DNA from 2 places in the Microtetraspora glauca genome. Region 1 is predicted to be linked to the other one. Evidence: riboswitches for the same ligand, from Rfam matches in the RefSeq annotation. Region 1 holds a riboswitch; the other holds the start of a gene.

Region 1 (7,247 bases):
ATGCGCCTGCACTACGCGACCGAGGAGATCCCGCTCGGCACCGCGGGCAGCGTGAAGAACGCGGCGGACCGGCTCAGGGACGAGCGGTTCCTCGTCATCTCCGGTGACGCGCTCACCGACATCGACCTGACCGACATGCTCAGGTTCCACGAGGAGAACGGCGCCCTGGTCACGATCGGGCTCAAGCGGGTGCCCAACCCCCTGGAGTTCGGGATCATCATCGTGGACGAGAACGGCCGGGTCCAGCGCTTCCTGGAGAAGCCCACCTGGGGCCAGGTCTTCTCCGACACCGTCAACACCGGCATCTACGTCATGGAGCCCAGCGTCCTCGACGAGGTCCCCGCCGGGCGGTCCGTCGACTGGTCCTCGGACGTCTTCCCCAAGCTGCTCGAGCGCGGCCTGCCGCTGTTCGGATACGTCGCCGAGGGCTACTGGGAGGACGTCGGCACCCACGAGAGCTACCTCAAGGCCCAGGCCGACGTCCTGGAGGGCAAGGTCAAGGTCGACTTCGACGCCTTCGAGCTGGCGCCCGGCGTCTGGACGGCCGAGGGCGCCTCCGTCGATCCCGACGCGGTGCTCAAGGGACCGCTCTACATCGGCGACTACGCCAAGGTGGAGGCCGGCGCCGAGCTGCGGGAGTACACCGTCCTCGGCAGCAACGCCGTGGTCAAGGAGGGGGCCTTCCTCCACCGCGCCGTCGTCCACGACAACGTCTACGTCGGCCCTGCCGCCCACCTGCGCGGATGCGTGATCGGCAAGAACACCGACGTGATGACCGGTGCCAGGATCGAGGAGAACGCGGTCGTCGGCGACGAGTGCGTGATCGAGTCGGAGGCGTACGTCTCCTCCGGCGTGAAGATCTATCCGTTCAAGACGGTCGAGGCGGGCGCCGTCGTCAACACCAGCGTGATCTGGGAGTCGCGCGGCCAGCGCAGCCTGTTCGGCCCGCGCGGCGTCTCCGGCCTGGTCAACGTCGAGATCACCCCCGAGCTGTGCGTACGGCTGGCCAGCGCGTACGCCACGATGGTCAGCAAGGGCGACACGATCGTCACCTCGCGTGACGCCTCCCGGGCGGCCCGCGCCTTCAAGCGGGCGGTCATCAGCGCGCTGAACTCCAGCGCGATCAACGTGGTGGACCTGGAGGCGACCGCGCTCCCGGTGGCCCGCTTTCACACCTCCAGGGGCAGCGCCCGGGGCGGCATCGCGCTGCGGACCAGCGCGGGCGACCCGCAGAGCGTCGACATCGTCTTCATGGACGACACCGGGGCGGACCTCTCCCAGGGCGCCCAGCGCAAGCTGGAGCGCATCTTCTCGCGCCAGGAGTACCGGCGCGCCTTCCCGGGGGAGATCGCCGAGCTGACCTTCCCGGCCCGCGCGGTGGACACCTACGCGCGTGAGCTGCTGCGCTGCGTCGACATGAGCGGCGTGAAGGACGCTGAGATGAAGGTCGTCGTCGACTGCGCGGGCGGCACGTCGTCCCTGGTGCTGCCGAGCCTGCTCGGCCGGGTCGGGGTGGACGTGCTCACCGTGAACAACCGCCTCGACGACGCCTCGCCCACCGAGACCTTCGCCGAGCGCCGCCGCGACCTCCAGCGCCTCGCCGAGCTGGTCGGCTCCTCCCGCGCCGCCTTCGGCGTACGGTTCGACCCGGTCGGGGAGCGGGTCTCCTTGGTCGACGAGATGGGCCAGCTCATCAGCGAGGAGCGGGCGCTGCTCGTGGTGCTCGACCTGGTGGCGGCCGAACGCAGGGGCGGACGGGTCGCCTTGCCGGTGACCACCACCAGGGTGGCGGAGATGGTCTGCCGGTTCCACGGAGTGCAGGTGGACTGGACGCCCACCAGTCTCGACGCGCTGACCACCGCCGCCACGCACAGCGACATGATCTTCGCGGGTGACGGGCGCGGGGGCTTCATCGTCCCGGAGTTCGGGCCGACCGTGGACGGGCTCGCGGTGTTCCTGCGGCTGCTGGGACTGGTGGCGCGTACCCGCCTGTCGCTTAGCCAGATCGACGCGCGGATCCCGGAGGCGAAGCTGCTGCGGCGGACCATTCCCACTCCGTGGGCGCACAAGGGCACGGTCATGCGCTCGGTGGTTGAGGCCGCCGAGGGCCTGCATGTGGACACCACCGACGGCGTACGGGTCGTGGGCGAGGACGGCAGCTGGGCCCTGGTCCTGCCCGACCCGTCCGAGGCGGTCACCCACCTGTGGGCCGAGGGAGGTGACGTGGACACCGCCCAGGCCCTGCTCGAACGCTGGGCCCGCGTGGTGGAGCAGGCCGCCGGAGCACAATAACAATCTTCGTGATCATGTACAAATATTGTTGGAGGTCACGTTCGGGAAGTCAGGAAACGGTGTGGCGGGATGGACCTTGGACCGCGCTGGGCTGTAGCGTTGGTCAGTCCATGTCGAGCACGCTTCTTGACCTTTGTGCGTGATCAGCGTAAGTTGCGGCATTCGCCGTCTGAGCAAGTCATAAGAGAGGCCGAGCCGTTCGATGCCCAGCGTCTACTGCACGCAGTGCGGTCATGCCAACCCCGAGGATGCCCGTTTCTGTTCCAGATGCGGTTCGCCGCTGAGCGCTCCGGCGCCGGCCGCTCCCGACACCACCTCGACCATCTCGCTCGAGGCGCTGGAGAACGAGACGGGGCAGACCCTGCTGCCCGACAGGTCGGCCATCGAGCAGCTCCCGCCGGGCACCGCCCTCCTGGTCGTCATGCGGGGCCCGAACGCGGGCAGCCGCTTTCTGCTGGACAGTGATCTCACGACGGCGGGTCGCCACCCCGAAAGCGACATTTTCCTGGACGATGTGACCGTGTCCAGAAGGCACGCGGAGTTCTACCGGCGGGGCGGCCACTTCACCGTCCGCGACGTCGGCAGCCTCAACGGGACGTACGTCAACCGGGAGCGCATCGAGGAGTTCCCCCTCGCGGGGGGCGACGAGGTGCAGATCGGCAAGTTCCGGCTGGTGTTCTTCGCGCGTGGCCTTGGAGGCCAGTGATCGCTGAGGGAGGGGCGGGTAAGTCATGAGCGCGCAGGCGTTACGGGCGTTCATGAGCATCGGGGAGGTGCTCGCGCTACTGCAGGGCGAGTTCCCCGACGTGACGATCTCCAAGATCCGTTTCCTGGAGGGCGAGGGGCTCATCGAGCCGCAGCGGAGCCCCTCGGGATACCGCAAGTTCACCCATGGTGACGTCGAGCGGCTGCGCTACATCCTCACCGCGCAGCGTGACCACTACCTTCCGTTACGGGTGATCAAGGAGAACCTGGACGAGCAGGCGGCCCGGCCGAGGGCGCTGCCCCAGGAGGCCCCGCCCGTACGGCTCAGCCGTGAGGACCTGCTCCAGGCCGCCGACATCGACGAGGACACGCTGGCAGAGCTGGAGAGCTTCGGCCTGGTGGCATCCGTGGCCCGGTGGTACGACGCGGACGCCCTGGAGATCGCCCGCAGCGTCGGCTCGCTGGCCAGATTCGGCCTGCACGCCCGCCATCTGCGCGCGGTGCGGGCGGCCGCGGAACGCGAGGCCAGCCTCGTCGAGCAGGCGGTGGCGCCGCTGCTGCGCCGCCGGGCGCCCGGCGCGATCGGGCAGGCCGATGAGACAGCTCGGGAAATATCCGGACTTCTCCTCGAATTGCACAGTGCGTTGCTTCGTGGCAGTGTTCGCCGCGTTCTGGGGCAGTGACCAGGCCGACCCGCTCCGGGTGTTACGTTGAAGTCCTGGTGATATGCCGCGCCGCTTTGAGACGGAGTCGCCCGTGTTGCAGATGGAGGTCGTGGGGGTTCGCGTTGAGATGCCCACCAACCAGCCGATCGTCCTCCTGAAGGAGACGAACGGTGATCGGTACCTGCCGATCTGGATCGGCATGACCGAGGCGACGGCCATCGCGCTCGCCCAGGCGGAGGAACCGCCGCCGCGCCCGCTCACTCATGATCTGTTCCGTGACGTGCTGGAGGCGCTGGGGGTGCGCCTGCGTACGGTCAACATCGTCGCGCTACGCGATCAGATCTTCTTCGCCGACCTGGTCTTCTCCAACGGTGTGGAGGTGAGCGCCCGGCCGTCGGACTCGATCGCGCTCGCGCTCCGCACCGGTGCGACGATCTACGCCAGCGAGGACGTCCTCCGGGAGGCCGGGGTCAGCATGCCTGACGACCAGGAGGACGAGGTGGAGAAGTTCCGCGAGTTCCTGGACAACATCACGCCCGAGGACTTCGGGCGTGCCGGGTAGGGGTTGATTTCGGGAATTTAACGCTTCACGACGCGCCGTGCGGGGTCGTTGACTGAGAATGTCCCCGGTCCTACGGTGCAAGGGAATCCACGGTTGTAATTCATGAACCCCCAGATCAGACCGTGGGATGAGAGAAAGCCGGAGGTCCGCAGTGGCGGTCAGCAGCGGCGAGGGAAAAGCGGCCGACCAGCATGATCCGGTCCGTGAGTCAGCGCGTGAGCGCGCCGGTGAACAAGGACTGCTGTTCGACGAGCAGCCCAGGAGACTGCCCGACGACATCGGGTATCGCGGCCCCACCGCCTGCGCGGCGGCCGGCATCACCTACCGTCAGCTCGACTACTGGGCCCGGACGGAGCTGGTCCTGCCGACCATAAGAGCCGCGCACGGCTCGGGTTCGCAGCGTCTGTACAGCTTCCGCGACATCCTCGTGCTCAAGGTCGTCAAACGCCTTCTGGACACCGGCGTCTCGCTCCAGCAGATCCGCACCGCCGTACAGCATCTGCGTGACCGCGGGGTGAACGACCTCGCCCAGATCACTTTGATGAGCGACGGCGTCAGCGTCTACGAGTGCACCTCCGCCGACGAGGTCATCGATCTGCTCCAGGGCGGGCAGGGAGTGTTCGGCATCGCCCTGGGACGCGTCTGGCGCGAGGTCGAGGGTTCGCTGGCCGAGTTGCCCGGCGAGCGCGCAGAGTCCGGCTCCGATGCGGAGGCCGACCATCCGGCCGACGAGCTGGCACGACGCAGGAAGTCCCGCAAGACCGGGTGAACGGCCCGCCTCAGGGTAGGCGGTAGAGTGACACAAGCTGGCGACCCCGTGCGGGAGAGACCTCTTTAAGTGGAGGCGCCGAAGGAGCAACCCTCCCCGGAATCTCTCAGGCATCCCGTACCGCACGGGAGAGGCAACTCTGGAAAGCAGCACGTCCACCAGGCGTGCTCACCGACGGTGCAAGCCCTTCGGGGTGAAGCTCTCAGGTCGTGGTCCCGCCGCCGGTCGGCTGGTCGCGATGACAGAGGGGGAGACCAGGCGCACGCGTGCGCCGCCTAGGTCTCGACCGCTCCAGGAGGCTTGCCATGACCGACCGGTCACCACTTCGCGATCTTTCCGGCCCGCCCTTCGCGTCCCGCCACATCGGCCCGTCCGACGCCGAGCAGGCGCGCATGCTGGAGGCCGTCGGATACGCCTCCGTGGCGGACCTGGTGGCCGTCGCCGTACCCGAGGCGATCAGGACCGAGACCCCGCTCGCGCTCCCCGAGGCGGCGAGCGAGACACGGGCGCTGGCCGAGCTGCGCACGATCGCCGGGCGCAACCGGGTGCTGACCTCGATGATCGGCCTTGGCTACCACGACACGATCACCCCGGGCGTCGTCCTGCGTAACGTGCTGGAGAACCCCGGCTGGTACACCGCGTACACCCCCTACCAGCCGGAGATCTCGCAGGGACGGCTGGAGGCGCTGCTCAACTTCCAGACCGCGATCATCGACCTGACCGGTCTCGACGTGGCCGGGGCCTCGCTCCTGGACGAGGGCACGGCCGCCGCCGAGGCGATGACTCTGGCCCGCCGGGCGAGCCGGGTCAAGAGCGACGTCTTCGTGGTCGACATCGACGCGCTGCCGCAGACCAAGGCCGTCCTCGCGACCCGGGCGGAGCCGCTCGGCATCACGCTGGTCGAGGCCGACCTCGCGGATCCCGCCGCGCTGCCCGAGTGCTTCGGGGTGCTGGTGCAGTACCCCGGCGCGAGCGGGCGGGTCGCGAGCTTCCGCGTACTCGCCGAGGTGGCGCACGAGCGGGGCGCCCAGGTGATCGCCGCCGCCGACCTCCTCGGCCTGACGCTGCTCGCGTCGCCGGGTGAGCTCGGCGCCGACATCGCCGTCGGCTCCTCCCAGCGCTTCGGCGTGCCGCTCGGTTTCGGCGGCCCGCACGCCGCCTACATGGCCGTACGCGAAGGGCTCCAGCGGCAGATGCCCGGCCGGCTCGTCGGGGTGTCCGTCGACGCCGACGGACAGCCCGCGTACCGGCTCGCGCTGCAGACCCGCGAGCAGCACATCCGCAGGGAGAAGGCCACCAGCAACATCTGCACCGCGCAGGTCCTGCTCGCGGTCATGGCCTCGATGTACGCCGTCTACCACGGACCGGACGGCCTGCGGCGGATCGCGCAGCGGGTGCACCGCCACGCGGCCGTCCTGGCCGCCGGGCTGCGCGAGGGCGGTGTCGAGGTGGTGCACGAGGAGTTCTTCGACACCGTCCTGGCCCGCGTCCCCGGGCGCGCCGCGGTGGTCGTGGCCGCCGCCGAGGCGGCGGGCGTCAACCTCCGACTGGTGGACGCCGACCACGTCGCGGTCGCCTGCGACGAGAAGACGGCGGCCGAGCACCTTGCGGCCGTGTGGGCGGCGTTCGGCGTGCCCGGCGGATCGCAGGGCGGCTCGGGCGGCGTGGTCATCGACGACCTGGACCGGGTGACCCCCGACGCGCTCCCTGCCGGCCTCGCCCGGACCACCGACTTCCTGACCCATCCGGTGTTCCACTCCTACCGGTCGGAGACGGCGATGCTGCGCTACCTGCGCAGGCTCCAGGACAAGGACGTCGCCCTCGACCGCTCGATGATCCCGCTGGGCTCCTGCACGATGAAGCTCAACGCGACCACCGAGATGGAGCCGATCACCTGGCCGGAGTTCGCCGGGATCCACCCCTTCGCCCCGATCGGCCAGGCTGCGGGCTACGTCGAGTTGGTCGAGACCCTCGAAGGCTGGCTGGCCGAGGTCACCGGCTATGACGCGGTGTCGATCCAGCCCAACGCGGGGTCGCAGGGAGAGTTCGCCGGGCTGCTCGCCATCCGCGCCTACCACCACGGCCGGGGCGAGGCCGGGCGGGACGTCTGCCTCATCCCGTCGTCCGCGCACGGCACCAACGCGGCCAGCGCGGTCATGGCCGGTATGCGCGTGGTCGTGGTCGCCTGCGACGACAGCGGCAACGTCGACCTCGCCGACCTGTCCGCCAAGATCGAGAAGCATCGCGACGCGCT
Region 2 (7,247 bases), on a different contig from region 1:
GCGACGCGCTGTTGCTGGCCTCCGGACAGCCTGCTCGGCAGCGCGGAGGCGCGGTCGGTCAGCCCCACCGCGTCCAGCAGGTCCATCGCCCTCGCCTTGCGGTCGAAATCGACTCGGCGGGGCAAGACGGGGGCGAGCACGTTGTCCAGCACGCTGAGCGCGGGCAGCAGGTGGAAGCGCTGGAACACGAACCCGATGCGGCGGCGGTATCGGTCCAGCCCCCGGCGCGGCAGGTCGTCCACCCTGGCGCCGTCGACCAGGATCTCCCCCGCGTCCGGCCGGTCCATCGCGCCGACGAGATGGAGCAGCGTGGACTTGCCCGCTCCGGACGCTCCCATGAGCGCGACCGCGCTTCCCGCTTCGATGTCCAGGCTGACCTCGTCGAGCGCCACGGCGGACGCGTATCGACGGCTCACATGCCGAAGGCTGACGTCGACTCCCATGCGCCCATACATTGTCACAATGTAGGGCAGTATGGGAGTCCCTACATTGTGACAATTCAGGAAGGCAGCTCCGGATGCCGCTCAGCCACGCGGTCCTGACCCTCCTCGCCGACGGCCCGAGTCACGGCTACGAGTTGAAGGCCAGGTTCGAGGCCGCCATCGGCCCTCAGTGGGGCGGGCTCAACATCGGGCACCTGTACCAGATCCTCGACCGCCTGGTCCGGGACGGGCACGTCGTCCGCGACCACGTCGCGCAGAGCGACCGGCCGGACAAGACGACCTACCAGCTCACGCCGGAGGGAGCGGAGGAGCTGCGATCGTGGGCGACCAGCCCGTGGACCCGCTCGTCCGGCTTCAGGGACGAGCTGTTCCTCAAACTCCTCGGCGCGAGCAGGCTCGGTGCCGAGTCCCTGGCCGCGTTCGTCACGGCGCAACGGCAGGCCCACCTGTCCGACCTCGGCGCGCTCACCAGGCAACGCCGCGCGCACACCGGCGATCCGCTCGTCGCACTGCTCATCGACGCCGCCGCCGCGCACATCAAGGCCGACCTCCAGGTGCTCGACACGGCCGAAGAACGCCTGGCCGGCCTGACGGCGGGAGACGTCCAGGTCCACACCGCCTCCGCCGACGGCCAGGCCACCGCCTGACCCGGCGACACCCGTCACGCGGCGACGCCGTCTGGTCGAGGGGAGCTCCGCGACCTGCCGGAAGGACCGCCGCACAGGCGGGCTCCGGGAGACGCGTCGGGAGACCCGGGAGACAGGGTGGGACCGTCGGCCGGAGATCGCCCACAGGGGATGTCCGGATTCAACCGGGCGTGGGCCGGGCGGCGACTGCCGCCCGGCCCACGCCAGGATCCTCGGACATTTCCTTCAGGTCACGTCAGTTGACGCTGATCACGGTTCCGGCCCCGTTGGGGTACTCGATGTAACCGGTGTGGGGCCGCCCGTCCGGCAGCCTCGACCAGCCGGCGGTCACCGTCTCGGGAACCCCCGGGGTGCCCTTGAGCTTGCGCGGCGACACGGTCAGACCACCCACGCCCGGGGCGTCGGTCACCACGTTCGCCTGCGCGTGGAACGGGGTCGACGTGGTGCCCGGCGCGGTCAGGTAGCTGACAAGCACGAAGGTGTACTTCCCGGCCTTCGGCCGCGAGATGACCAGCCGGTAGTCATCGCCGTCGCGATCCACCCAGCCCGCGAACTCCCGGCCCTCGTAGAGCACGCCTCCGCCGAAGCCCAGCTCCAGGCCGTTGTCGGGGCGGGCCCGGAACTCCACGGCCTTGGTCCCCTCGGGGACGTCGATCGTGTACTGCTTGCCGTTGGCCTCCTCGGGACCGACCGAGCCGACGATCTCCGGGCCGGAGACCAGCCCGTAGGCCGTCATGTCGGTCTTCTTCTTGACCGGGGTCACCTCGAAGGACACCGACCCGTTCGCGTCCTTGCCCCTGACCTCGGCGGGAGCGAGCACGCCCTGAGCGGTCACCGCGACGACGCTGCGAACGGTACGGCCCTCGCCGGTCCAGGTCAGCGAGCCGGTGATGCCGGTCGCGACCTCGTCCTTCAGCTCCATGGTGACGGTGAACGACTTGGTCTCACCGGCCCGGTCGAAACGCAGCGTGGAGGGGCTCACCTTGGCCTTGACGCCGGGCAGGTCGATGTCGGCCTTGTACTTGCCGGGCGTGACGGCCGTCAGCGTACGGGTGACGGTCCGGGGGCCGGCCAGCCCGCCGAGCGCGATCGAGGGGTAGTTCAGGTCGCTGGTGGCGATCGGTGCCACCCCACTGCCCGTCCTGACGCCCAGGCCCTCCAGGTAGCCGAGCCAGTTCTGCTCCGTGGAGTCGTAGACCAGGCCGGGCTCGAGCATCCGGGCCGGATCGACGTTGCCCGCGCCCTGCGCGAAGGCGTCGGTACTGTCCGTACCGTCGGCGTTCCTGGTCGGCACGGTGGTCGTCATCATCGCGGACTTGATCGCCATGGGCGACAGATCAGGGTGCTTGCCCAGGTAGAGCGCGGCCAGACCCGCGATGTGCGGGGTGGCCATCGAGGTGCCGTCGTAGAAGCCGAAATCGTTGCCGTTGTTCGTCGGCGGAGCGACGGCCGCCAGGATCGAGACACCGGGGGCGGCGATGTCGGGCTTGAGCAGGTCGCCGCGGTTGGCCAGCGACGGTCCGCGCGAGGAGAACCCCGCCACCCGCGGGTAGACGGCGCCCTCGGCGCTCGCGGGCCGCAGGATGGCGGTCGCCCCGTCCGTCGCCGCGTAGGCCAGCACGGCCGGCACGCCGGGCCCGCCGATGTGCACGGTCGGCACGGCGTGCGAGTCGGCGACGGTGTCCTCGTCGGCCATGTTGACCATGATCATGCCGACGCCGCCGGCCCGCTTGACCTCACCGGACTTCTCCAGGCGCGTGACGGTGCCGCGCTCGCAGACGACGATCTTCCCGGCGGTCCTGGCCGGGTCGAGGCTGTTCGGGGCGCAGACCTGTGCCTCGAAGTCGTCGACGGAGGCGTTCTTGACCACCGGGCCCGTGGCCAGCGGCTTGGGCCCGAACGTGTCGCTGACCGTGGTGCTCGAACCGCGGTGCCTGGTGCCGTCGCCCAACTCCACCTCGGCCACGTACGGCGCGGCCGTGCTCGCGGCCACGGTGGTCGTCCACGGCATGGTGTTGTCCAGCGTCGAGGCACCCGGGCCGCTGTTGCCGCCGGCGGTGGCCACGAAGATGCCGCTCGCGGCGGCCGCGCGGAAGGCGAGCCCGATCGGGTCCTCCGCCGGGGACTCCGTTTCGGAGCCCACGGAGTAGTTGATCACATCGACGCCGTCGGCCACCGCCTGGTCGACGGCGGCCAGGATGTCGGAGTCCAGGCCGCCGGTCTGCTGGCCGTCGGCACTCTCCCAGAGCGCCTTGTAGACGGCGATCGCCGCGCCGGGCGCGACACCGGAGATCTGGCCGAAGTCGGTGCCGTTCACGCTCGCCGGCACGTCCGCGTTGCCCGCGGCGGTGGAGGCGGTGTGCGAGCCGTGCCCCTGCGCGTCGCGCGGCGAGACGTAGTCGGCGCGATTGGCCGGCGGTACCCGCTTCAGCCAGGCGTCACCGAAGTAGCGGGCGCTGATCAGCTTCTGGTTGCACAGGTTGGCGGCGAACTCCTCGCCGGTCTGGCAGACGCCGGTGAACGTGCCGCCGTCGGCCTTCTTCATGACCGCGGTCGAGCCCTGCAGATAGGGCCGGTACGGATCGGCGTCCGTGGGCGCCGTGGCGTCGAGGGCCGGGGCCGCGAACGACGGGTTCTCCGGCCAGACGCCGGTGTCGATCACGCCGACCACAATGCCCTTGCCCGCGTTCGCAGTGCCGCCGAGCCTGGACCACAGACCGGACTCGCCGGACAGGCCGAGGAAGTCGGTGGACCTGCGGTCGTCCAGAGCCTTGCGCAGGCGGTCGGGAACGACGGAGAGCACACCGGGCGTGGTGTTCAGCCGCGCCGCCTGGGTCATGGTGAGCTCGGCGACGAACGCGTTGGAGGCCACGGAAAGCTGCTTGGCCGGCGTGGCGTCGACGCTCCGGGAGACCTGGTCCTGCCTGCTCTTCAGGTGGTCGCGGTAGCGCTTGGCGTTCGCGCTGCCGGTGTCCACCTTCTTGCCCTTGCCGGGCTTGGTGGCGGGGATGCCGGCGACGCCGCCGTCATAGGTCGCGAGCGGCTGCTCGGCCAGCGTGACGATGTAGGTGTCGATCGGGCCGGCGGTCAGAGGATCGGTGGTCAGGGGATCGGCCGAAGCCGGCGCCGAGGCCGTGGTGATCACCACGGCGGCGGCGAGTGCCATCGCGCCGAAGGCACTCACTCGTCGGGGGTTGCGGGCCATTGCTCCTCTTCGAGACGGGGGGTGCCGCCCTGCAGCAAGGTCGCCGGGAGGCAGCTAGAAGTGAACGGCCCGTGAGGATCAGTTGTCGAGATATAGTGCTGGCGTTTTCGGTCATATGGCGAAAAGCGTCACGATCCGGTCAGGTGGTGGGTGGACGACCAGCCAGTGCTCGGTGCGGTGGGCATCGGCGATTTCGACGAACAGATCTACCGGTCCCTGCTCCGCCACCCCGACCGCACAGTCACCGACCTGGCGGGCTCGCTGCGGGTCAGCGCCGCACGGGTACGGCACGCGCTGGCCCGGCTGGCCGAACTCGGGCTGCTACGACGGATCAGGCCGGGCAGGTACGAGCCGGTGGCGCCGGAGGCGGCGCTCGGATGGCTGATCGACCGGCGCCGACTGGAGGCCGAGGCGGGGCTGGCCGAAATCCGGACCACGGTCGCCGACTTCGCACAGCTCTACCAGTCGGGCCGGCTGCGGGCCGACCCGGCCGGCCTGGTGGAGATCCTCTCGGGCGAGGACGCGGTGAAGCGGCAGATGACGGAGACGAACAGGGCGGTCACGTCGGAGGTGTTGGCGCTCGACCGGCCGCCCTACATCGGGTGGCCCGACAACTCGGTGGACAGCAACGAGTCGGAGGTCGCCGGCACCCGGGAACTGATCGCGCGCGGGGTGGACATCCGGGTCGTGTACTGCCCGGAGTCCCTGCGACGCCCCGGCCGGTTCGAGACCCTCCTCCGGCTGGCCGAGGAGGGTGAGCGGTCCAGGTTCCTGCCCAGCCTGCCGTTCAAGCTGCGGATCGTGGACCGGCGAGTGGCGCTGATGCCCCTCGTGGACGGCGTCTACGACAACGTCGCGCTGATCCGTCCCTCCGGCCTGCTCGACGCGCTCATCGAACTGTTCGACGCCTACTGGGAGCGCGGCCAGCCGCTCACCGGGACCCGGCCGCCCGTCGGCGACCGGCCGGACGAGGAGGACCTGCTGGTGCTCCAGATGCTCAAGGCCGGGCTCAAGGACGAGACGATCGCCAGGCAGCTCGGGGTCAGCGCGCGAACCGCGACCCGCCGGATCGCCGCGGTCGTCGAACGGCTGGGCGCCACCACCAGGTTCCAGGCCGGAGCGGAGGCGTCGGCGCGCGGCTGGATCTGAGAGAGGCCCACCGGTTTCGCGAGACGGGGTACGACCACTAGGCTGGCAGAACACCATCGATCCCGTGCGGGAGAGCGTCCTGACAGCCGGTCAGGTCCCCTGAAGGAGCAAGCCCTCCCCGCGAACCTCTCAAGGCAAAGGACCGCGCGGGCCAGGTGTCCTCTGGAAAGCAGGCCGTACGCGGCCTCGCCGAAGGTGAAAGTCCGGGTAAGGAAACGGACGAAGCTCTCAGGCACCCATGACAGAGGGGGAGGATGCTGTCATCCGTCTTCCTGAGGTGCGATCATGTCCCGATCTACCCCGTTGCGTGAGGTTCACGAGAGCCTCGGCGCGACGCTCACCGACTTCGCGGGATGGCAGATGCCCCTGCGCTACGGCAGCGAGTCAGCCGAGCACAACGCGGTGCGCACCGCTGCCGGCCTGTTCGACCTGTCCCACATGGGCGAGATCCACGTCACCGGCCCGCAGGCGGGAGAGGCGCTGGACTTCGCTCTCGTCGGGCATCTGAGCGTGCTGGAGCCCGGCCGCGCCAGGTACACCATGATCGTGACCGAGGACGGCGGCGTGCTGGACGACCTGATCGTCTACCGCCTCCGGCCCGAGGAGTTCATGGTCGTCGCGAACGCCTCCAACTACGCCAGGGTGGCCGAGGAGCTGGCCGAGCGCGCCAAGCCGTACGACGCCCGGGTCGAGGACAGGTCGGACTCCTACGCGCTGATCGCCGTCCAGGGGCCGAACAGCACGGACATCCTCGGGAAGCTGACAGACGCCGACCTGGTCGGGCTCAAGTACTACGCGGGGCTCCCCGGCGAGGTCGCCGGGTTCGAGGTCATGATCGCGCGTACGGGTTACACCGGCGAGGACGGCTTCGAGCTGTTCGTCCGGCCCGAGGACGCGGTCCCGCTGTGGAACGCCCTGTCCGAGGCGGGGGCGGAGCTCGGACTGCGGCCCTGCGGGCTGTCCGCGCGCGACACGCTGCGCCTGGAGGCGGGCATGCCGCTGTACGGCAACGAGCTGACCGCGGACACCACGCCCTTCGACGCCGGCCTCGGCCGGGTCGTGAAGTTCGACAAGCCGGGCGACTTCGTCGGGCGGGCCGCGCTCTCCGGGCGCACGGCCCCCGGACGCCGCCTGGTCGGCCTGGTGGCGCGCGGCCGCAGAGTCCCCCGCCACGGCTATCCCGTCACGTGTGAGGGCGAGGTCGTCGGCGAGGTGACCAGCGGCGCGCCCTCGCAGACGCTGGGCAAGCCCATCGCCATGGCGTACGTCGCCGCGGACGCTCTCGAAAAGGGAGGTCTGGCCGTGGACATCCGTGGTAGCCATGAACCCGTTGACGTCGTTGATCTGCCTTTCTACAGGAGGAGCAAGTGAGCAGCATTCCCGACGAGCTGAGCTACACCAAGGAGCACGAGTGGGTGGCCGGTCTCGATGACGGCCTCACCGTGACGGTGGGCGTGACCGCGTACGCCGCGGAGCAGCTCGGCGACGTGGTCTTCGTGCAGGTGCCGGAGGTGGGCACCAACGTCGAGGCCGGTGACGCGGTCGGCGAGGTGGAGTCCACCAAGTCGGTGAGTGACATCTACGCGCCGGTCGGCGGCGAGATCGTGGAGACCAACCCCGCGGTCGTGGACGATCCCTCTCTGGTCAACTCCGACCCGTACGGCGACGGCTGGCTGTTCCGCGTGCGCCTCGAAGGCGAGCCGGAGGACCTGCTCTCCGCCGCCGAGTACACCACCCTCACGTCGGGTGAATCCTGACATTTCCAGATAAGGGCATGGATCAATGGCGATCAGTGTCTTCGAT

Evidence for each region. A riboswitch is a leader RNA that binds a small molecule or an ion and turns the genes downstream of it on or off. The one in region 1 is predicted to bind glycine.
Region 2: another riboswitch for glycine. It lies ahead of gcvT (glycine cleavage system aminomethyltransferase GcvT); the one in region 1 lies ahead of gcvP (aminomethyl-transferring glycine dehydrogenase).

The regions. Positions count from the first base shown of each region.
Region 1 is NZ_JBFALK010000007.1:21,001-28,247, forward strand. It holds gene AB0I59_RS14625 (sugar phosphate nucleotidyltransferase) at 1-2,292, shown strand, start outside; gene AB0I59_RS14630 (FHA domain-containing protein) at 2,495-2,998, shown strand; gene ftsR (transcriptional regulator FtsR) at 3,024-3,680, shown strand; gene AB0I59_RS14640 (bifunctional nuclease family protein) at 3,754-4,224, shown strand; gene AB0I59_RS14645 (MerR family transcriptional regulator) at 4,376-4,993, shown strand; glycine riboswitch at 5,035-5,126, shown strand; gene gcvP (aminomethyl-transferring glycine dehydrogenase) at 5,299-7,247, shown strand, end outside.
Region 2 is NZ_JBFALK010000006.1:126,909-134,155, forward strand. It holds gene AB0I59_RS13535 (ABC transporter ATP-binding protein) at 1-416, opposite strand, end outside; gene AB0I59_RS13540 (helix-turn-helix transcriptional regulator) at 518-1,090, shown strand; gene AB0I59_RS13545 (S8 family serine peptidase) at 1,326-4,295, opposite strand; gene AB0I59_RS13550 (helix-turn-helix domain-containing protein) at 4,446-5,444, shown strand; glycine riboswitch at 5,502-5,599, shown strand; glycine riboswitch at 5,600-5,699, shown strand; gene gcvT (glycine cleavage system aminomethyltransferase GcvT) at 5,730-6,815, shown strand; gene gcvH (glycine cleavage system protein GcvH) at 6,812-7,201, shown strand; gene AB0I59_RS13565 (L-serine ammonia-lyase) at 7,227-7,247, shown strand, end outside.